Linked DNA regions of Gloeobacter violaceus PCC 7421. The protein of the gene in region 2 interacts with the protein of the main gene of each other region in a pairwise test. Links are inferred from orthologs where the notes say so. Each region holds a gene or a part of one and is shown on either strand. Other genes may lie near its edges.

Evidence for each region.
Region 1: the proteins of ftsZ (region 2) and rlmN interact in binary tests that used the Escherichia coli proteins (3 or more experiments, as listed by UniProt). The link is inferred for Gloeobacter violaceus PCC 7421 from one-to-one orthologs.

What each region holds. Positions count from the first base shown.
Region 1 is NC_005125.1:2,229,056-2,239,227, forward strand. Bases 548-3,326 are described here. They hold rlmN (23S rRNA (adenine(2503)-C(2))-methyltransferase RlmN), read right to left. Parts: upstream 2,571-3,326; coding sequence 1,524-2,570; downstream 548-1,523. Other genes in these bases: GLL_RS10760 (SBBP repeat-containing protein), read left to right, coding at 548-1,505; GLL_RS10770 (hypothetical protein), read left to right, coding at 2,785-3,255. Also shown: more of GLL_RS10760, read left to right, coding at 42-547; GLL_RS10775 (CO2 hydration protein), read right to left, coding at 3,690-4,811; GLL_RS10780 (NADH-quinone oxidoreductase subunit M), read right to left, coding at 4,830-6,362; GLL_RS10785 (NAD(P)H-quinone oxidoreductase subunit F), read right to left, coding at 6,378-8,234; GLL_RS10790 (hypothetical protein), read right to left, coding at 8,519-8,737; GLL_RS10795 (DUF6671 family protein), read left to right, coding at 8,891-9,757; GLL_RS10800 (CmpA/NrtA family ABC transporter substrate-binding protein), read left to right, coding at 9,927-10,172.
Region 2 is NC_005125.1:300,606-310,904, forward strand. The notes cover bases 4,593-7,498. They hold ftsZ (cell division protein FtsZ), read right to left. Parts: upstream 6,669-7,498; coding sequence 5,517-6,668; downstream 4,593-5,516. Other genes in these bases: GLL_RS01585 (D-alanine--D-alanine ligase), read right to left, coding at 4,593-5,438; GLL_RS01595 (cell division protein FtsQ/DivIB), read right to left, coding at 6,859-7,498. Outside these bases: cobalt ECF transporter T component CbiQ, read right to left, coding at 1-308; GLL_RS01555 (PDGLE domain-containing protein), read right to left, coding at 305-622; GLL_RS01560 (energy-coupling factor ABC transporter permease), read right to left, coding at 612-1,304; GLL_RS01565 (SDR family oxidoreductase), read left to right, coding at 1,460-2,164; GLL_RS01570 (DJ-1/PfpI family protein), read right to left, coding at 2,364-3,026; GLL_RS01575 (helix-turn-helix transcriptional regulator), read left to right, coding at 3,124-3,834; GLL_RS01580 (GNAT family N-acetyltransferase), read left to right, coding at 3,999-4,484; more of GLL_RS01585, read right to left, coding at 4,530-4,592; more of GLL_RS01595, read right to left, coding at 7,499-7,629; GLL_RS01600 (hypothetical protein), read right to left, coding at 7,766-8,701; pgsA (CDP-diacylglycerol--glycerol-3-phosphate 3-phosphatidyltransferase), read left to right, coding at 8,781-9,272; GLL_RS01610 (TonB-dependent receptor), read right to left, coding at 9,277-10,299. UniProt on the Escherichia coli protein: Essential cell division protein that forms a contractile ring structure (Z ring) at the future cell division site. The regulation of the ring assembly controls the timing and the location of cell division.

The DNA.
Region 1 (10,172 bases), 1.9 Mb from region 2 along the record:
GCGGGGCTTACCATACGGTGGCAACCGTTTTGCAGGTTCCCATGCTTTGCCCATCGAGGCGCTCCCTTCCGGCGTTGTTGGCTTTGCTGGTGTTCGTTTTCGCCAACCCGCCATTGCTGTGGGCTGCGCCCACCCCTGCCGCCGTCCCGCCGCCCAAAACGCCAGCTCCCCTGCAAGCGACCCTTGAACTGCAGGCGAATCAGAACTACGGCCGACTGCCTGTCAGCTTCGAGCCCAACGTCGGCCAGACCGACGAGCGGGTGAAGTTCCTGGCGCGCGCCGGTGGCCACCGCGTCTTCTTGATGCCCGCCGAGGCCGTTTTCGTCCCGGGCAGCAGGCCGAAGCGCAATCTGCCCAAACTCGACGCCCGCCCGCAATCCGGCCCGACGCAGCTGGAGGCGTCCGGACCCGCTTCGGTGGTGCGCATGGAACTGGTGGGGGCCAATCGCGATGCGCTCATGGAGGGTTTGTCGCCGCTGCCCGGCAAGGTCAATTACCTCAAAGGCAACAACCCGAAGCAATGGCGCACGAACATTGGCACCTACGGCCGGGTGCGGGTGCAGGCGGTCTACCGCGGCATCGATCTGGTCTACCACAGCGACAACGGCCGGCTGGAGTATGACTTCGTGGTGGCACCGGGGGCAAATCCGGGTCGGATCCGCTTGCGTTTCGGCGGCGGGCAGAAGGTACTCATCGACAAAGACGGCGCCCTGGTGGTGAAGACGCAAGTGGGGGAGGTGCGCCAGCCCAGGCCCGTCGTCTATCAGCGGTTCGGCGCCGGACGCCGAGTGGTGCCGGGGCAGTACGTGCAGTCGAACGACAAGACGGTGGGCTTCCAATTGGGCCGCTACGACCGCACTCGGCCGTTGGTGATCGACCCGACGCTGGCCTACTCCACTTATCTAGGGGGCAATGACTATGATTTTGGCACTAGCATCGCGGTGGATGGGGCAGGCAACGCCTATGTGACCGGGTACACTTATTCCACCAACTTTCCGGCTGCCAACGCCCTGCAGCCCACAATCAAGGGCACCAACGATGTCTTCGTCAGCAAGTTGAACGCCTCGGGCAATGCCCTGGTCTACTCCACCTACCTGGGAGGCAGTGACGATGATGATTACACTGGCATCGCGGTGGACGAGGCGGGCAATGCCTATGTCGAAGGGAACACTGCCTCCACCAACTTTCCGACCGCCAACGCCCTGCAGCTGACCAACAAGGGCAAATCCGACGTCTTCGTCAGCAAGATAGACATCTCAAAACCGAACATCACCGGTTTCTCCCCGACTTCCGGAGCGATAGGCACCGCCGTCACCGTCACCGGCGTCGGCTTTGCCAATGCCACCCGCGTCGATTTCGCCAACCAGACGCCAGCCCCGTTCACCATCGTCTCCGACAACGAGATCGTCGCCACGGTCAACGCCGGTTCCAAGACCGGCAAGATCGTCGTCTTGGTGCCTAACGGCCGCACCTCCAGCCCCACCAAGTTCACCGTCACCCCCTAAAAAGTATCAATGGGTGATTCAGGCGCGAGTGCTCGCCGATTGCGCCTCGCCGCTCAGGCTGCGCCGCCTGAGTTGGCCGCAGGCCGCCGCTTCCTCTAGACCGCGGGTGTGCCGCACGCTCGCGGCAATCTTGTGGCGGACAAGTTCGCGCTCAAAAGCGCGCACCCGTGCCTCGCCCGGCCGCTCGTACTCGACCCCTTCGATCGGGTTGTAAGGAATCAAATTGACGTGGGATTGGAAGCCGCGCAAAATCGCCGCCAGTTCGCGGGCGTGGTGCGGCTCGTCGTTGATACCGGCTAGTAGCGTGTACTCGAAGCTCACCCGGCGGTTGGTCGTCTCGACATAGTCGCGGCAGTCTTCGAGCAGCTCCTCGATCGGATAGTGCTGGGCGGTTGGGATGAGTTTGAGACGCAGATCCTGATTGGGGGCGTGCAGGCTCACCGCCAGGGTGATCTGCAGCTTGTAGGTTCCAAGCCGCCGAATCTGGCCCGGTACTCCCACCGTCGAGACGGTGATCTGCCGCTGGCCGATGCCGATGTCGCCATTGAGCACCCGGAGGGCCTGCACCACCGCTCCCAGGTTCAACAGCGGCTCACCCATGCCCATGAAGACAACGTGGCTCACCCGGCGGCCGAAACCCTCCTGCACCGTGAGCACCTGATCGACGATCTCGTGCACACCCAGGTTGCGGGCAAAACCGGATTGGCCGGTGGCGCAGAAGCGGCAGGCCATGGGACAACCCACCTGCGACGAAACGCAGACCGTCAGCCGCTCGGCGGCCGGAATACCCACGGTCTCGACGGTTTCGCCGTCGGCCCCCGCAAGCAGGTACTTGATCGTGCCGTCGGCGGCAGCGCTTTGGCGCACGACCTGCGAGCGGCCCACCGGCACCGAGTGCACCTGTTCGCGCCACGCCTTGGGCCAGTCGGTAATCTCCATCAGCGAGCGCACCCCCCGCTGGTAAAGCCAACGGTGCAACTGTTGGGCGCGGTAGGCAGGCTGGCCCTGGGATTCAACCCAGATGCGCAGTTCCTCGGCGCTCTGGCCAAGCAAAGGTGTAGTCATGACCGATCAAAAACACTCCTTCGATCATAGTGCGCAAGCGAAGCTCCCGCCCGTATTGCGCCATCTCCCGGCAGGTAGTATCCTTTGAAGCGTTTTGAAGATGAAGCGAACAATCAGCCCGTGAAACAGCAGAGGGAGACCATCGTGAACTGCTCTCCGGCCGCGGTGATTCCGTTTACTCAATTGGTTGCTTTAGACAAACTGGAGACGCATCATGCACATGCAGAAGTGGGGGGCACTACCGGTTGCCCTTGGATTGACTTTTACCCTGTGCGGCTCTGCTGCGGCACAGGTGAAGGCGGATCTCGCTTTGACCCGTTCGTTGCTGCGGACCGATCGCCAGGAAGTGGTAGCCAGGGCGATGAATCTGCGCGAGAAAGAAGGCGAAGTTTTCTGGCCCCTCTACCGGGAATACCAGGCAGAGGTTACCAAACTCAACGACCGGTTCATTCCGATTCTCGATACGGTCTTTGAGAACAAACCCCTCGGCGAACCAAAAGCCCAACAGCTTATCGACGAGGTTCTTCAAATCCGCGAAGACGAGCTCAAGCTTAAAAAAACCTACGTCCAGAAGTTTCGGACCGTATTGCCTGCTCCCATCGTCGTCAGGTATTTTCAGCTGGAAGACAAACTGGATGCCGTCGATCGATTTGATCTAGCCGGTACCATTCCGCTTGTAAAATAGACCTCTTGCATAAAGCTTCGCGTCCTTGGCAAAATTGGCCGAGCGCGAGACGCGGCCATGCATGGCTGACTGGGCGAAGCGGTCGACCTTCGCCGCCGATTGTCAGTCTAGATATTTTCCATTTCTAGAGCAAAGCGGTTTCGATGCAGTGCACTGGTCCTGCATCGGTGACCCAAAAGCAGAAGATCGCGCCTTGGTGTTGTAGGCGAAGGCCAATGGGTACCTCGTTTTCACCCACGATTTAGATTTTGGAGCAGTGTTGGCTGCTACTCGCGCAGATGGCCCCAGCGCCATGCAAGTACGCTCACAGGACACCCTACCGGGCACCATGGCAAACGTCGTCGCCAGCGCTCTGCATCAGTTTCAAACTGAATTGGAGGTAGGAGCCCTTGTTGTTGTAGATAGGGGTCGTTCGAGAGTGCGTGTACTTCCAATCAGTTGAACGCCGGCAGCCGAGAATGCATTAGCCGGTCCATCCAGTTTTCAAGATAGGCGCGGTTGGCCCGCTGCTGATCAGGTCCGTCGGTATCGATTGGGTAGGGGGCAAGACCCAGCATGGCGGCGGTGGTGACACAGAACATCGATTTTTGGAAGCTCACGCAGATTTGCACCCGCATGTCTTCTTCGCCGCGCAGGCTGCCCAGGTAATACTCGCGCAGGTACTTGGGCAGGTGCTGCTTCATGTCCTGCATCAACAGCGTCGGCGGAATGCCCGAGCCGCCGATGGGAAGCGGATCGGCGTAGAGCGCGCCGTAGTTGAAATCGGCCTGATTTTCGGAAATTTGGCCCGCCTGGGCGTTGTAGGAGACCGTGCCCATAAACGGAAACGAGCGGAAGAAAACCGCTTCGACGTAGGGCACCGCGGCGTCCATCAAAAAGTGCAGTCCGGCCTCGGCCGGAATCAGTTCGTAGTGCTCGCCGCGAATATCGACCGCGTAGGTAAGGGGCAGATTCGCCGCCTCCACCAGACCGTCTTTGATGTGGGCCACCACGTCGGGAATCGAGCGGATCTCACCCCGGTCGTAGCGGTCGGAAAGGATCAGAAACATCGGGCTCATCACCCGCCAGAACTGCCCCAGCACGCTGTAGTAACAGCTCTGGCGCGCCCACTCCGGCAGGAAATCCGGGAATATGCGGTGCAACAGCCCGGCGGCCGGGTTGAACTTGATCTTGGCGCGGATCGCCCGCTCGGCCCGCTCGGCAAAGGCGGGGCTGTCCAGGTAGGCGTCGAGTTTGGCGGCCCCGTGCCAGAGCATCGCCTTCATGCAGTACTCAGAAAATTCGTAATTAATTCGCTGGTGGGCCCAGTGATCGAGCAGCTTCGGCAGGCTCACCTTGCCGTTGAAATACTTGAAAAACGGAAAGAAGACCAGAAACTGGCGATCGGCGATGTAGAGCAGGTTGCGCCAGTAGGCGTCGAGCACCACGCCGTAGCTTTTGAGGACACCGACCACCTCCATCAGGTTGTCGGAACCGTCGGGCAGGAGCGCCCCGCCCGCCTCCATCCGCAAGATCACCTTGCCGAGGGGATGGGAAGAGCCTTTCTGGTCGTACATCACCACGGACGGTTCTCCTTAGGGGGTAGGGGCGCGGCGCACCGCGACGGTGTGGGTGCGCTCGGCTTTAGCGGGCAGCGCGTCCGCCAGGGCGGGCCGCTCGGCGACGAGGGCGGCGGTGGTCGCTTCACTCCAGCGGACCAGCCACTGCGGTTGCAGGCCCAAAAAGACGACCAGCAGGGCGATGGCCAGACCCGGCAGTCGCTCCGACCAGCGCACCTGCGGCAGGTTGGCAAACTGGGCCGGCAGACGGCCAAAAAAGGCGCGGTTGATCAAGATCAGCAGGTAGACCGCCGTGAGGCCGGTCCCGAGGATGCACAGCAAGGTCTGCACCGGGAAAACCGCGTAGCTCGCCCGGAAGATGATGAATTCGGCCACGAAGCCCACCATGCTCGGGATGCCCGCGGAGGCCATCACGGCCAAGATCATCAGGCTGCCGACAAAGGGCAATCCGCGCTCCGGGGCCAGCAGACCGCACAACACGTCGATGTCGCGGGTGCCGGTTTTTTTGTAGACCACCCCCACCAGCAAAAACAACAGCCCCGAGATGAGGCCGTGGCTCACCATCTGGGCGACCGCCCCCAGCAAACTCAAAGGCGTTGCGGCGGCGGCGGCGAGCAGAATATAGCCCATGTGCCCGATCGAACTGTAGGCCACCATTTTCTTCATGTCCTTCTGGGCGATGGCCGTCAGACAGCCGTAAAGGACGCTCACCACCGCCCAACCGGCAAGCCAGGGCGCTGCGACACTCCAGGCCTCGGGGAAAAAGCCCAGGCCAAAACGCAACAAGCCGTAGGTTCCGAGCTTGAGGAGCACCCCCGCCAGCAGCAGCGACACCGGGGTGCTCGCCTCGACGTGGGCGTCCGGCAGCCAGGTGTGAAAAGGCACGAGCGGAATCTTGATGCCAAAAGCGACGAGCACCGCCCCCAACAGCAGAAACTGGGTGGCCAGGGGCAGATTGTGGGCAGCCAGCACTTCGTAGGAATAATTGGCGATGCCCGCCAGACCCGCCAGGCCGAAGAACGCCACCAAAACCATGATCCCCGAGATGGCGGTATAGAGCAAAAACTTGGTGGCGGCGTAGTTGCGCCGGGGTCCACCCCAGATGGCTATCAGCAAATAGAGCGGAATCAGTTCCAGTTCGTAGAACAAGAAAAACAACAGTGCGTTCTGGGTGGCGAAAGCCCCCACCACCCCGCCGCACAAAAGCAGCAAAAGCGCATAGTAGAGGCGCGGGCGCTGGACGTTCTCGTCGCTGCTGAAGATCGCTATCCAGACCAAAAAGGCATTCAGCAGCAACAGCGGCAGCGACAACCCGTCGATGCCCAGTTCGTAGGACAGACCCAGCGAGGTCATCCAGGGGACAAATTCGCGAAATTGCAGCCCGCCGTCGGCCGGATTGTACTGGAAGGCAAGGACCGCCGAGAGCACCAACCCTAAAGACGCCACCAACAGAGCAATCCGGCGCGGCCAGACAGCCGATACGCCGGCGGGCCAGCAACCGACCACCGCCGCTCCCAGGATAGGCAACCAGACCAGCAAACTGAGCATCGCCGCCACCCGCTCCTAGCGCAACAAAGTCGTCAGTTGATAAGCGCACACCACGATCACCCCGAGCAGGATCGTGAGCAAATAGGCCTGGGCCTGTCCCGGCGCACTGCGTTTGAGTCCTTCGCCCCCGGCAATCGTAGCCACCCCGATCATGTTGACCACGCCGTCGACCAGGTGGCGATCGAACTTGGACATCAAACTCGAAGCCCCGGCCACCCAGACGACAATGGTCCGGCGGTAGAACTGCTCGATATAAAGATCGTAGGCCAGAAAATCGTGGGCCACCCGCCAGGTCTGAATAAAGGAAGCATGCACCCAGGCGGTCGGGAGCTTTTCGTGGGTGATCCACCAGCCCACCAGGCAGCCCGCCAGGCTGGAAGCCATCAGCGAACCGCCGAACACCCAGGTGGGCACCGGTCCTTCCACCGAAGTCAAAAGTCCCAACTGGAGCAGAATCACCGGCGAGAGGATGTTGATGATCGAAAGCGACAACATCGGCACCGACATCGGCCAGGCGATTTCGGGAGCGCGCCGGGTCTTGGCCTGTCGAGGCCCCAGGAAGACCCGGCAGTAAACGCGGGTGAGATTGAGAGCGGTGAGCCCGTTGACCAGCAGCAACACCCCGACCGCCCAGGGAGCCCAGGTCCAAAGCCGCTCGCTCGCGTAGATCGAAGCCCAAAAAGTGCCCAGAGGCAGCAGCGACACCGAAGCGGCCCCTCCGACCACAAAGGCGGTGGTAGTGGCCGGCAGGCGCGACCACAACCCGCCCATCTCGGTGACATCCTGGGTGCTGGTAATCAAGATCACCGCCCCGACACTCATAAACAGCAACGCCTTGGCGACGGCGTGGGTCAGCAGCAGCAGCAGCGCCACTTCGTTTTGCTCGAGGCCCACGGCGACAAACACCAAGCCCAGGTAGGCACTTGTCGAATGGGAGAGAGCACGCTTGATGTCGATCTGTGCCAGGGCTACACAGGAGGCGCCGACCGCCGTCACTGTGCCCACCACCAGCAAGGCTCCCAGTACCCAGGGCGAAAGCGCCAGAACCGGCTGCATCTTGATGAGCACGTAGGCTCCACAGGCCACTACCAGCGAGTTGCGCATGATCGAGGCGGGGTTGGGTCCTTCCATCGCCTCGTCGAGCCAGAAGTGCAACGGGATCTGGGCACACTTGCCGATTGGACCGGCAATCAGGGCCAGTCCCAGGAGTGTGGCGCTCAAGGGGGGCAAATCGGCCGTCTCAGCCCAGAGCGCCAGGTCTTGAAAATTGAGGCTGGGGGCGAGATTGGCCAGGACCACCACCCCCATCAACAGCAACAGATCCCCCACCCGCTTGGTCAGGAAGGCGTCGCGCGCCGCGGTCACCACCAGCGGCTGGGCGTACCAGAAGCCCACCAGCAGATAAGTCGAAAGGGTGAGCATCTCCAGCAGCGCGTAGCTCAACAGCAAGTTGTTGCTCATCGCCAGGCCGCAGATCGCTCCTTCAAAAAAGCCCAACAGCGCGAAGAAGCGCGCCAGCGCCCAGTCCTTTTCCATGTAACCCAGGGCATAGATCTGGGCGCACAAACTCAAAAACGTAATGACCACCACCGCGCCAATCGTGACCGGCGAGACCTCCAATTCGAGGGCCAGACGCATTCCCTGTGTTTCAAGCCAGGTGTATTCCAGCTGCAGCGGCAGTCGCCCCCAGACGGCGGGCAGCAACGTCAGGCCATGCACTAGGGCCAGCACCGCCATCAAAATGTTGAAGTAAGCCGCCGGCCGCGGTCCGCCGCTACGCACCCCGACCGTCGCCCAGGGCAGGGTCAACACCGCGCCGATCAGCCCATAGAAGGGTATCCACCAGCTTGTGAAAAGGAGCGATTCGGTCATCGACAGATCTTCTCCAGGGGCGCTGAGCAAAAACCGGTCCTGCACCCGTGGAACAGAGACAAGCCTACCCAGCTACTTTACGATTTCTTAAGCATTATACTTTGGTTTATCAAAATTTTAATCTCGTCACCGGATTTGTCACATTCGGAAGCATCGCGCCCCAGCGGCGCGCGAAGACCTATGGCACGGCAGGATCCCGTTGCGCGAACCCCGGACAAAGCACTAATAATTATGCCTGCAATTACAGAAAATTCCGGTCGTGTTGCGCTGCCGGTCAGAAAAATTTACGCGCCCGGAAAACGGTGTTTGAATGCAGAGGAGGAATTTTTCAGCAACCAGTTTGCCGCCGGCTCATCCCCTTCGTGCCAGGCCAGCCGTTCGATGCACGAGAGCAACACATCGGCCACCCGCTCGCCGCTCATGCGCTGCTGCAGTTGCATGAGGATGTCGGTTGCCCGCTCGACGTCGCGTTCGCGGATAGCGCACTTCAGGTCTGTCTGCATCGGGCCGCTCCAGCTTCGGTCCTACTTCACTAACATGGCCCAGGGTCTGCCCAGCCCGGTTTTTTGGGCTTCTTCACCGCCACTTAGTATTCTTCTAAATTCGACAACTTCGTTTGCAAATTCTAAAGAAACCACTCGCCTTTCTGTCGCAAGATGCAACAAAACACCACCAGTTCCCATCCGCTGCTCGGCGGCCGCGCGGCGGTGCTTGCCACCATGCATCGCAAGGAGACGGCGATTGCCCCGGTGCTCGCCTCGGGCCTGGGGTTGCAGGTGCTTGTCCCGCCGGCGGATTTCGATAGCGACCGCTTCGGAACGTTTACCCGCGAAGCGCCCCGTCCCGGCGATCAGCTACAGACGGCCCGCGCCAAGGCCCGTGCCGGCATGGCCGCCACCGGACTGGCGGTGGGCATAGCAAGCGAAGGCAGTTTCGGCCCCCATCCGGGTCTGCCCTTTGTGCCTGCCAACCGCGAGATCGTCGTGCTCATCGACGACGAGCACCACCTGGAGGTGGCGGGCGAAGCGTTCTCGACCCAGACCAATTTTGCCGCCGGTGCCGTCCGCAGTCTGCCGGAGGCCCTCGCTTTTGCGCAGCGGGTTGGATTTCCCGAGCACGGGCTGATCGTGGGTACCGGCCTCCCCGAGGACACTCTTCTCAAAGGCGTCGTCGATCCGCAGCAGCTGAAGGAAGCGGTCGCCTTTGCCCTGGCCCGCTCGGGGCGGGTGCACCTTGAGACGGACATGCGCGCTTTGTACAATCCGACCCGCATGGGGGTGATCGCCCAGGCCGCCCGCAATCTAGTCGAAAAACTCCACCAATTTTGCCCCCGCTGCGGCCATCCGGGATACGGCATGATCGCACTTCGGCGCGGCTTGCCCTGCGCGCTGTGCGGCACGCCCACCGACTTGCCCCGCGCCGAAGTCCACGGTTGCTCGCGCTGCATATGGCAAGAGGTCGTGTCCAGGCCGGACGGCCTGCTCGCGGCGGATCCGGCCCAGTGTCCGCTGTGCAACCCTTAGCATAGATTAATATCTATGATTTGTATTATGTAAATCGACTTTTCTCTATGCATAGTCTCGATTACGATTGCGGTCGTGGAGGTCAACGATGCACTGCGGTTCGCTTTGGCGTCGCGGTGCACCTGGCTCCCGACTGGTATCGGCAGCGATTTGAAGAAGAGGACACACTATGGCAGGTAAACCACTTGGCCAGAGGGGCGCCGGCGCCCAGGCCGCCGACTTTGAGCAATCTGCACGGTGGAAACCGACCAGACGCCAGTTTTTGCAGGTGAGCGGGGCCGCCTCGGCCGGTTTATTGCTGGTACCCGGGTACGCGGGGGCGGCGGACGCGCCTGAGGTGACGGCGGTTCGGATCGGCTTCGTAGGCCAGACGGACGCGTCGCCCATCATCATCGCCAAGGTCAAAGGGTACTTC
Region 2 (10,299 bases):
CCCCAGGTCCAAAGCGGTGTCCCTCGCCCGGAGAGCAAAATCGTGAGCAACAGCACGCCCACAAACACCAGTTCGACGGCGAGCCTGCGCAGCAAAGCGACGGGCGAGACCTGGCTTAGGAGCATGAGGATGGCGAGCACCGCGGCGTAGAGGCCCCAATAGTTCCAGGCTCCCTCCGGCAACAGCACCGCCCCGAGGACCAACAGCAGTGCCACGGCCAGACGCACCCGCGGCTGCAGTCGGTGCCAGAAGCTGTCGCCCTGGGCGTAGGCGGCGAGGCTGAAGGTCGGTACGTGCAGCAAGATCACGGGCGTTTTGCTCCCCGCGCGCGCGCGAGCACCGCCCCCGCTCCCCAGGCGAGGCCGAAGACCGCGAGGGTGCCTGCGATTCCGGCGGCGATTTTGGCGGCGGCCGGATCGGAAAGGCCGCGCAGTTCGTAACCGGCGAACCACTCGGCGAAGGGTAACTTCTCAGCCCAAGAAGGCGCTTCCCGGTGGGCAAAGCCCTGATCGGTCGCCACCCGCTCCAGCCCGTCCGGGTCGGGACTCGCAAGGGGCGAAACGATGGCCACCAGCAAAGCCAATCCCAGACCGGCCAACACCCAGCGGCTCCTAGCGCCCACGGATCGATTCCTTGACGGGTTGAACCGCTTCGAGGAGTGGGGGCGCGGGGGGCTCGAAGATTAAATCGGGCCGCGTGCGCCACAGGAAGCTCACGACGCCGACGGTGAGGATGGCTTCGCCGATGCCGATCAGCGCGTGCACCCCGACCATCGTGGGCAGCACAACAGCTAGGTTCACGGTGCCGGAGAGGGCCAGCTGCACAGCCACCAGGGCCGAGGCCGTCACCACGCTCACCCAACTGGCCACGGCCGTGCCGGTGGCTGTGGCCAGCCAGCTTGTTCCTCCAAGCAGCGTGCGCAGACCCCGGTAAAGGTAGTAGCCCAAAAACGTTCCCACGAAGCCCATGTTGAATAGATTGGCGCCCAAGGCGACGATGCCGCCATCTTGAAACAGCAGCGCCTGCACTCCGAAGACGACCATCACCGCGAGCGTACCGGCCCAGGGACCGAGCAGCACCCCGGCCAGCGTGCCGCCCAACAGGTGACCGCTGGTGCCCCCGAGCACCGGAAAATTGATCATCTGGGCCGCGAAGATAAAGGCGGCGCTCACGCCCATCAAAGGCACCAGCCGGTCGGCGAACTGGCGCTCGACCTGGCGCAGGGCGATGCCCAAGATCACCAGAGACACCAGACCCATGGCCAGGCAGACGGGCAGGCTCAAAAACCCATCCGGAATGTGCATCGCCAGCAGCGGCAGCCGTAAATTCACCCTGTATTCCCAAAGCCTCTACATACCATAGCGCCTCCATTTTTTCGCCATATCCACCCGGGGGGGATGCGAAGCGGTAAGGATCCGGTGTTCAAAATGGGATGGGCGCTACATTCGGAGGAACATTCATGGACAAGAAACTGGCGGTCGTGACCGGGGGCAATCGCGGTATCGGCTTCGAGGTGAGCCGTCAACTCGCCAACTTCGGCCACCGGGTGATCCTCACCAGCCGCGACCCGGAACAGGGAAAAACCGCCGCTGAAAAGTTGCAATCGGAAGGTCTGGATGTACTTTTTCACCCGCTCGACGTTACCGACCCGGCGAGTGCCGAAGCGCTGGCCGGTTTCGTGCGCGAGCGCTTTGGCCGCCTCGACATTCTGGTCAACAACGCCGGCATTCTCCAGGACGGCGGCGCCGATGCCGCCCGGCTGCTCGATGCTGACCTGGACATGCTGCGCACCACCTTCGAGACGAACACCCTCGGCCCGGTTCTGGTTGCCCACGCCCTGGTGCCTTTGATGCAGGGCCGTGGCCGGGTGGTGAACGTCTCTTCCGGCGCCGGGCAACTTGCCGACATGGGCAGCGGCTATCCTGCCTACCGCGTCTCGAAGACGGCCCTCAATGCCGTGACGCGCATTCTGGCCAACGAACTGGCGGATACGAAAATACTGGTCAACGCCCTCTGCCCGGGTTGGGTGAAGACCGACATGGGTGGCCCCGGCGCTGCGCGCACCCCCGAGCAGGGAGCCGACACAGTTGTCTGGCTTGCGACACTGCCCGACAACGGTCCTACCGGCGGCTTCTTCCGCGACCGCAAGCCAATTCCGTGGTAGTAGACGCGCATGTTTGAAAAGCTTGCCCGGTATCTCTTGTAATAAATCTACTCGCATCAATTCCTGCGCAAGCGAACAAGTGCCCCTGTAAGCGTAAACTCATTCCGCCTACAGATCCTCGTGCAACACCAGGTGTCAGGTGTCAGTTCAAATCAAAAACAATTCTTCGGACCGCCTGTCACCTGAGGCTATCGTGTGTTTAATTCACTTTTAAATTCAGTGTGCCTTCGGCGTACAATAACGCCTGATTCACCAAATCCAGTCCCGCTTTTTCCGGCGAACCGGCATCGAATGGAGGAGCCGGATCGTACTCCAACAACAATTGAACAATCTTGGCCGTTTGCTCGCCGCAGAGCGCTGCCGCAAGCACCAAACCAAAATCGATACCTGCAGTCACTCCCCCGCCACTCATGCGGTTGCGGTCGATGACAACCCGCTCCGCTGCGACTTCAACGCCCAGTTCTGCCAGCTGTTTACGCGCTGTCCAGTGGGTGGCTGATCGGTAGCCCTGCAGCAGTCCCGCCTTCGCCAGAAATTCCGACCCGCCGCACACCGAGGTGACAAATTTTGCTCCACTGCCTTGCCTGCGCAGAAATTCCAGCACCTGCGGATCGTCTACTACCGCCCTCTGTCCAAGACCGCCGCCGACACAAACTACATCCAGGGGCGGGCAATTTTCAAAGGTGGTGTCCGGCACAATCACCATCCCATCGTCGGTGCTGATCGGGTCCAGCGTTTTCCAGATTCGGTGGAGTCGCATATTCGGAAGCGCACCCAAAACGGTCTGGGGTCCGACAATGTCAAGGGCTGTCATACCGGGATACATCACCAGACCAACGATGTATTTTTGCAAGTCGCTCATAAATCAATCCTGTGGGTGTTTGCGGTGCAATTCATCCTTATACTAGAAACGGCAATCCCCCGAAGCCAGTCCCCGTTCGGGTACTCTTTGAGGCACGGTGATGATTTCTCTGCAGCAATTGTTCGAAGAAATTCACCAGATAGAAGGTGAAGAAAACCTCCAATCCCACCTCGCTCCAAAAATCGGTGCTTACTTTGCAGCCCAGCGGTCGGGAATCTTTTTGTTCGATCGGCTTCTGAGCGACCGAAAACTTCGCCCTGTTTTAAACGTTGCCCTATCTATCGAGCGCAACCCCATAGCGCGCTACATTGCCGAGCGCCACACTCCGGTGCACGAAGGATTGGTGACGTCGCCCAGGGCGTGGGCCCTCGTTTGCCCCCGCCCCGACCACTGGCATGTGATGGCAGGACCCGTTCTCGATCGTAACCAGCTGGTGGGCGCGGTGGGCTGCACCCGCGCAAGATCCATGCCCGCCTTTGACCACCAAAATCTGACCGACCTGAGCGCCATTTGTTTACATCTGTCGGTGTGGACGACAACTGCCCGCGCCTCCCCAAAGCCCCAGTTCCAAACGCTTGCCGCCCATCGCCTGACACCCCGTGAGCTGCAGATTGCCGGACTGGTGGCACTGGGCCGAACGAACGCAGAAATCGGCACTGAACTGTGGATTACCGAAAATTCCGTCAAGCAAGCTTTGAAGCGCATGTACCGAAAGCTTGAGGTGACATCCCGCACAGAGATGATCACACAGCTTCTCGGAAAATCAAGCCGTTTTCCTGAAGCAATATGGTCTCAATCTACTCTGTAACCTGCTCTAATCTGAGGGATGCCTTATATCGAATCCGCACTGTCATGTTTGTTTGAGGTGTTAGGTGCCAGTTCATTTTTCCCAATGCCCGGCCTGACGGTTCAAACGGATTTGACATTGCAGGAATTTCAAAGGTTCCGACGCAACTCGATAGAAGTTCGACAATGATATCGATCAGGCCCGCCAGCAGCACGGACGATCTCGCGATCATCACCGGCTTATTTCAAGCCTACTCCACGTCGCTCGGGCTCGATCTGAGCTATCAGGATTTCGAGTCTGAACTCGCCGGCCTGCCAGGCAAGTATGCACCGCCGGCGGGCGCACTGCTTCTTGCACGCGACGAGAGCAACAGTCCCCTGGGATGCGTTGCATTGCGACCGCTGTCGATCGAGGGAGTTTGCGAGATGAAGCGGCTTTACGTCGCTTCAGAAGGCCGGGGACGCGGCATCGGCAAGGCACTGATGCTCGCCGTGATCGGCGAGGCGAGCAAGAAGGGCTATCGCGAGATGCGTCTTGATACGCTGCCCGCGATGGTCACCGCGCAAGCGATGTATCGCGCTGCGGGCTTCGAGCCTATGGAAGCTTACTATGCAACCCCCGTTGCGGGAACGATGTTCTTGCGGTTGCGCCTACAGAGACCCCAGGCGTAAGCTTCCGGACGCAGCAAAGTGATGGAAAGCCAAGGTCCCATCCGCTCAATCCAGCGAACGGTCGATAATCCGCTGAATCAACTGCTCAAAATCGATGCCCGCCGCCTGGGCTGCCTCAGGCGCCAAAGAGGTGGCGGTCATGCCCGGCAGGGTATTGACTTCGAGCACCCACGGCCGCCCTTCAGGATCGACGCGCACATCGGCGCGCACCAGGCCTGTGCTGCCCACCGCCCGGCAGGCGCGGTAGGCGGCATCGACGCTCGCCTTGAGCACATCGGCTGCGAGATTGGGGGGAATCAGATGGCGCGAGCCGCCCGGGGCGTACTTCGCCTCGTAGTCATAAAAATCGCGCCCCTGCGGAACGATTTCGATCGCAGGCAGCACCAACCCGTCAAGTAGTGCCACGGTGATTTCCTGCCCTGGAATATACTGCTCGATGAGCACCTGGGGCGAATACTGCAGGGCCAGACGCACCGCCTCAGGGAGGTGCCCGGCCTCACGGGCGATCGTCACCCCAACCGTCGAACCGCCGTCCGCGGGTTTGACCACCACCGGCGATCCCAAAGCCGCCAACCACGCCTGACACTCGCTCACCTGCGGCACCGCTTCGGCCACCCGGTAGGCGGGGGTGGGGATGCCCTCGGCGACGAACAACCGCTTGGAGACGACTTTGTCCATGGCAATGGCACTCGCCGTTACCCCCGAACCGTTGTAGGGCAAGCCCAGCCAGTCGAGCAACCCCTGCAATTTGCCGTTTTCGCCTTTGTCGCCGTGCAGCGCAATCCAGACAAAATCGGGCGGGTTTTCCAATAGGCGCACCGGCAGATCCGGGCCGGGATCGACCATGGTCACTTCATGGCCCAACGTTTCGAGAGCCGCTTGCACGGCCCGGCCGCTCACCAGCGACACCTCCCGCTCGGGCGAATCGCTTCCCGACAGTACCGTGATGCGCATCTACACCCTTCCTCCCATCACTCGCACATGACAATTCTCCGGCACCGGGGCCGGTCGGGTCGCACTGGAAGGGGCGAACTAGACCAACGGCCGGCGGCGGCGCAAAAATTCGGGAATATCCAGCACGTCTTCGCCCGCAGTGCCCCGATTGGGTGAAGCGGGGTTCGGGCCGTTGTTCGACGGCGCCTTGCCGGTCAAACCCTCGGCCGATGATTCAGACAGGCGCGCTTTGCCCGCCTTGACCGCTGGGGCGATGCCGTTGAAGCCGGTGGCAATCACGGTGATGCGCAGTTCGCCCTGAAGCTTCTCGTCGATCACCGCACCGAAGATGATGTTGGCGTTCGGATCGACCACTTCGTAAATGACCGCCGCCGCTTCGTTGACCTCGTGCAAGGTCAGATCGTGGCCGCCGGTGACGTTGAGCACCACGCCGTTTGCCCCTTCGATGGACGATTCGAGCAAAGGCGAAGAGATCGCCGTCATCGCCGCCTCGCGGGCGCGGGACTTGCCCGAACCCATACCGATCCCCATCAGGGCGGAACCGGCGTCGGCCATGATCGCGCGCACGTCGGCAAAATCGACGTTGATGAGCCCCGGGATAGTAATAATGTCGGAGATGCCCTGCACACCCTGGCGCAGGATGTCGTCGGCGATCCGAAACGCCTCCTGCACGGGCGTCTGCTCGGAGATCACCGAGAGCAATTTGTCGTTGGGGATCACAATCAGCGTGTCGACTCGGCCCTGCAGCGCCTCGATGCCCGAATCGGCCTGCTGCATGCGGCGACGCCCTTCAAAGGTAAAGGGCCGGGTGACCACCGCCACGGTCAGTGCACCCACTTCTTTGGCCGCCTCGGCGACGATCGCCGCCGCCCCGGTGCCGGTGCCGCCGCCCATGCCCGCCGTGATGAACACCAGATCGGCCCCTTCGAGGGCCGTCATGATCTCCTCACGCGACTCCTCGGCCGCCTTCTGGCCGATGGACGGGTTGCCCCCGGCTCCGAGGCCGCGGGTGAGTTTCTGGCCTATCTGCAGCCGCTGGGGAGCGCTCGACTGGGTGAGCGACTGGGCGTCGGTGTTAATCGCCCAGAATTCGACGCCGACGACGTTGCTTGCGATCATGCGGTTGACCGCGTTGCCGCCGCCGCCACCGACACCGACGACTTTGATTAATGCGACGCTGCTAGGAACGATCTCATCTATACGCATGCCCATGCCTGGTTGAGGAGCCATCGCCCGGTAAGAACCCGCGGAAGTTTCGTTTAATCTTACATGACTTTTTGATTGGAAGTAGGCAGCGGCCTGAATTTTTTCGTCGGGATTGCTGTCGAATATACCCATGCTTTGCTGTCCTGCAGGTAGTGGCGGACGAATGAATTGGCCCTATACTAGACTGCCCGTAGCAAAAAGGGTAGTGCTTTCCTTAAGGTATCGGGTTGCGCAAACGCAACACCGGCGACTGCGAACTGCGCAGGTCGATAAAGGTAACTTCGCCGGGCGGGTAGCGCTTGAGCGCCTCGCGCATCTGATCGAGTCGGCGCAATTGTGTCGAAAATTGAGGGCCGAAGGCGCCAAGATGTACTTCGCCCAACTCGCTTCGCAAGATCACATCCGCCGGGTTGCGCAGATCGATTACCCGAATGACCAGGGGCGAGCGAGCAACTTGTGGGTAGAGTTCTTTCCAAACAGATGCCTTCTCGGCGGAGTAACCCCATACAGTCAATTGGGGAGGGCGAAAGTCGCGGTACTGATGCGAATCGATCCACACGCCGCTACGGTCGATGATCCCCGGTCGATTCGGTAGGGGTGCAGAGGCCACCGGTTCGCGCTCCTGCACCTCGATGCTCAGCGAAGGGGGCAGCAGCTGGCGCTCGACGCGAACCGCCTCGAGGGGTAGAGCTTCCAGCAAGCGTTGCTGAAGTTGTTCGGGGCGGACCGACAGAATCGGTTGGGGGTAATCGAGTTTGAGAACCCGCTGGAGTTGATCGAGCTGCAACCGCTCGTAGCCGACAATCCGCACCGCCCCGGCAGAACGAATCTGCCAAAAAGGCTCGCGGGCAAGCCACACCAGACCGGCGGCCAGACCGGCGGCCAGCAGCACCCGCCACAGCCCGAGCAAGCGCCACAGCCAGCGGCGGCGGCGAAACTCCTGGCGGCGGGCAACCAGAACGGCTTTGGAAAGAACGGTGGTCACAAAGGTTCCCTGCGGCGCAATATGGATAATCTTAGAGCGGTTCATGCTCCAAAGTGTGCGCCCACGCAAACAAAATCCATGCTCGGGGCGGATCGTGCAGGCCGAGGCGCCCAAAGTGTATCGGGGACACGGAGCCTTAGCGGTTGCTGTCGGGCCGGACCGCGTCGGTTTCCTGTTCCTGCGGTTGCTGGCCGGGTTGCTGGCCGGGTTGTTGCTGCGGCTGCTCGGGGTTGCCGGGTTCCGGAGCCGGCTGAGGCGGAATGACCTGCTGCTGCACTTCTTCTTCGGGAGGAGAAGGGGTCGGGGTGTTGGCGCCGGGGGGGAATGCCCCGGGGGTGAGCGGGCGGCGTCCGCTGGAGCCCGATTCGGAGCCCGAGGCATTGGCCGGTGGCGGCGGGGGCAGATTGCCCGTGCGCGAGAAGGACAAAATCAGTTGCTTACTGCCCTGTTTGAGAATCACCTGCTCGGGTCGGATCTGGCTCACCTGCCAGGGACCGATGCGGTCGCTGGCAGCCACCGTCTGGGTGCGGTTGTCGTAGCGCAAAACGGCAAAGCGCGACTCGCCGCCGGTGGCGATGCTCACCAGTTGGGGCGGAGCGGGTGGGGGCGCTTGGGTAGGGGGGGCCTGGGGCGGCACCAGCGCGGGCGGGGCGGCGGCGACGGGTGCCGCCGGAGCGCTCTGCGGGATGGGAGCGGGTGCGGGCGGGGCGGAAGGCTCGGGGCGTTCGGCGCTCTCGCTGCCGATGGTGCGCGCCCGGGTAGGGGCGGGAGTGCTCGCTTCTTCGGAGCTGTCGGCAATTTCGGGCCGCGACCGGCGCAGGCTCGCGCTCGGGCGCACGCTCGTGGGCGGGGTGCGGGCCGGTTCGGCTTGGGGAGTGCTCGCCGTAGTGGAAGCGGGCGGCTGGATTACCCACAGCGTCAGCAGCGTCAGACCCGCGAAGACGAGCACGACCCGCCCGACGCCCTTGTACTGCGGGCCTGAAAACTGGCGTTGCAGTTTGCTCAGGGTCGGGCTGGTCAGCTGGCTTTGAATTTTCTTAAAGGTTTCGCTTTGCAGGAACGACTGATTCATAGGATCCGGCCCGCAGATGTACCGCCGCTGTTGCGCCCAGACTATCCTGAACAGGAACGCGTCGCCATCCCATGCGCCTGTGAATCTGCCCAACTGGATCACCTTCAGCCGCCTTTTGGCCGTTCCGGCTTTGTTGGTGATTTTGGCACCCGTGCCGGGGCCGGGGCAACGCATCGCCGCGGCAGTGATCTTTGCCTTGGCGGCTGCCACCGACTGGCTCGACGGCTATCTGGCCCGCCGGTTGGGTCAGGTGACTGAGCTGGGCAAATTTCTCGACCCGCTGGTGGACAAGCTGCTGGTGCTGGCTCCGATGCTGATGCTGGTGGAATTGGGCCAACTGCCCGGTTGGGGGGTGTTTTTGATCCTGGCGCGGGAGTTGGCGGTGGCGGGCTGGCGGGTGGGCCAGAGCAAAATCAGCGGTGCCAACAACTGGGGCAAGGCCAAGACCGTCGTGCAGATCCTGGCGGTGATCTTTTTGATCATGCTGTGGCCGGGGGGCGAGGTGCTCTTTTGGGCAGCGGTGGCTCTGACCCTTATCTCCGGCGGGATCTACCTCTGGCCGCGCCGATAGGGCACTACCACCCAAAGTTATAGGCGACATTGAGCGTGGCGCCTCGGGCGGCAAAGTTGTTGCGGTCGTTAAATCCGGACAGGTACTGGGAGTAGACCGGCGAGTACTGGTTGTTGAGCAGGTTGCGTACACCGACTTCGAGCGTCCCGGCCCCCATCTGGATGCTGCTGAGGTAGTCGACCGTCGCGTAGCTGCCCACGGGCGCCTGCTCGACACGAAAGCCCGTGGGCAGAATGGCGTTGTAAGCCACGTCGCGGTAGCCGGAGAAGAGCACCTGCAGACGGTTGCGCCAGCCCGGCGCCGTCTGATTCTCGAGGTAGAAGGTCGCCTTGAGCGGGTTGACGCTGTAGGAATTCAAAGGGTAGTAGTCGCCGGTGTTGAACGGATCTTGCTCGCCCTGCACCCAGGCGGCGGTCGTGCCCAGGGTCCAACCGGGGCCAGGCTGGGCGTAGAGGGTCGCCTCCAGCCCATAGGTGCGCTGGGGCGAGCGCACGCTCTGAAATTGGGTGGGGCTTACCTGCACAAAGCCGACATCGAGGGACGAAAACGTGTAGTAGGCCGAAAGCGACGACTGGATCGATCGCCAGCGGCCGCGCACTCCGAGCTCGTAGCTGTCGACCAGCTTCGGCTGGAGCGCAGTGAGCGAATTGGAAACCGCAAAACCCGACGAGGCATTGGTGAGGGGGTTGGCGAAGACGGGCAGCGAAAAGCCCTGGCCGAAGTTGGCAAACAAGCTGATCTCGTTGCTTGGTTTGTAGACAACTCCAAGGTTGAAGACGGTGGAGTTGAAGTTGAGGCTTCCTCCCGTAACCGATTGGCCCGTATTGGAGGCGACGAAGTCACCAACGCTAAAGCTGACGTTTTCGTAGCGCAGGCCGCCATTGATGATCCATTGATCGCTGATGTTCCAGTTGGCCTGCAAAAAGCCCGCGATGTTGGTGAGGGTATAGGCCGGGTTGAAGAGGAAATTTCCCGACCGGCGCTGGATAAAGCCGCCGCTTTCGTCATAAATTTTGGGATCGAACGT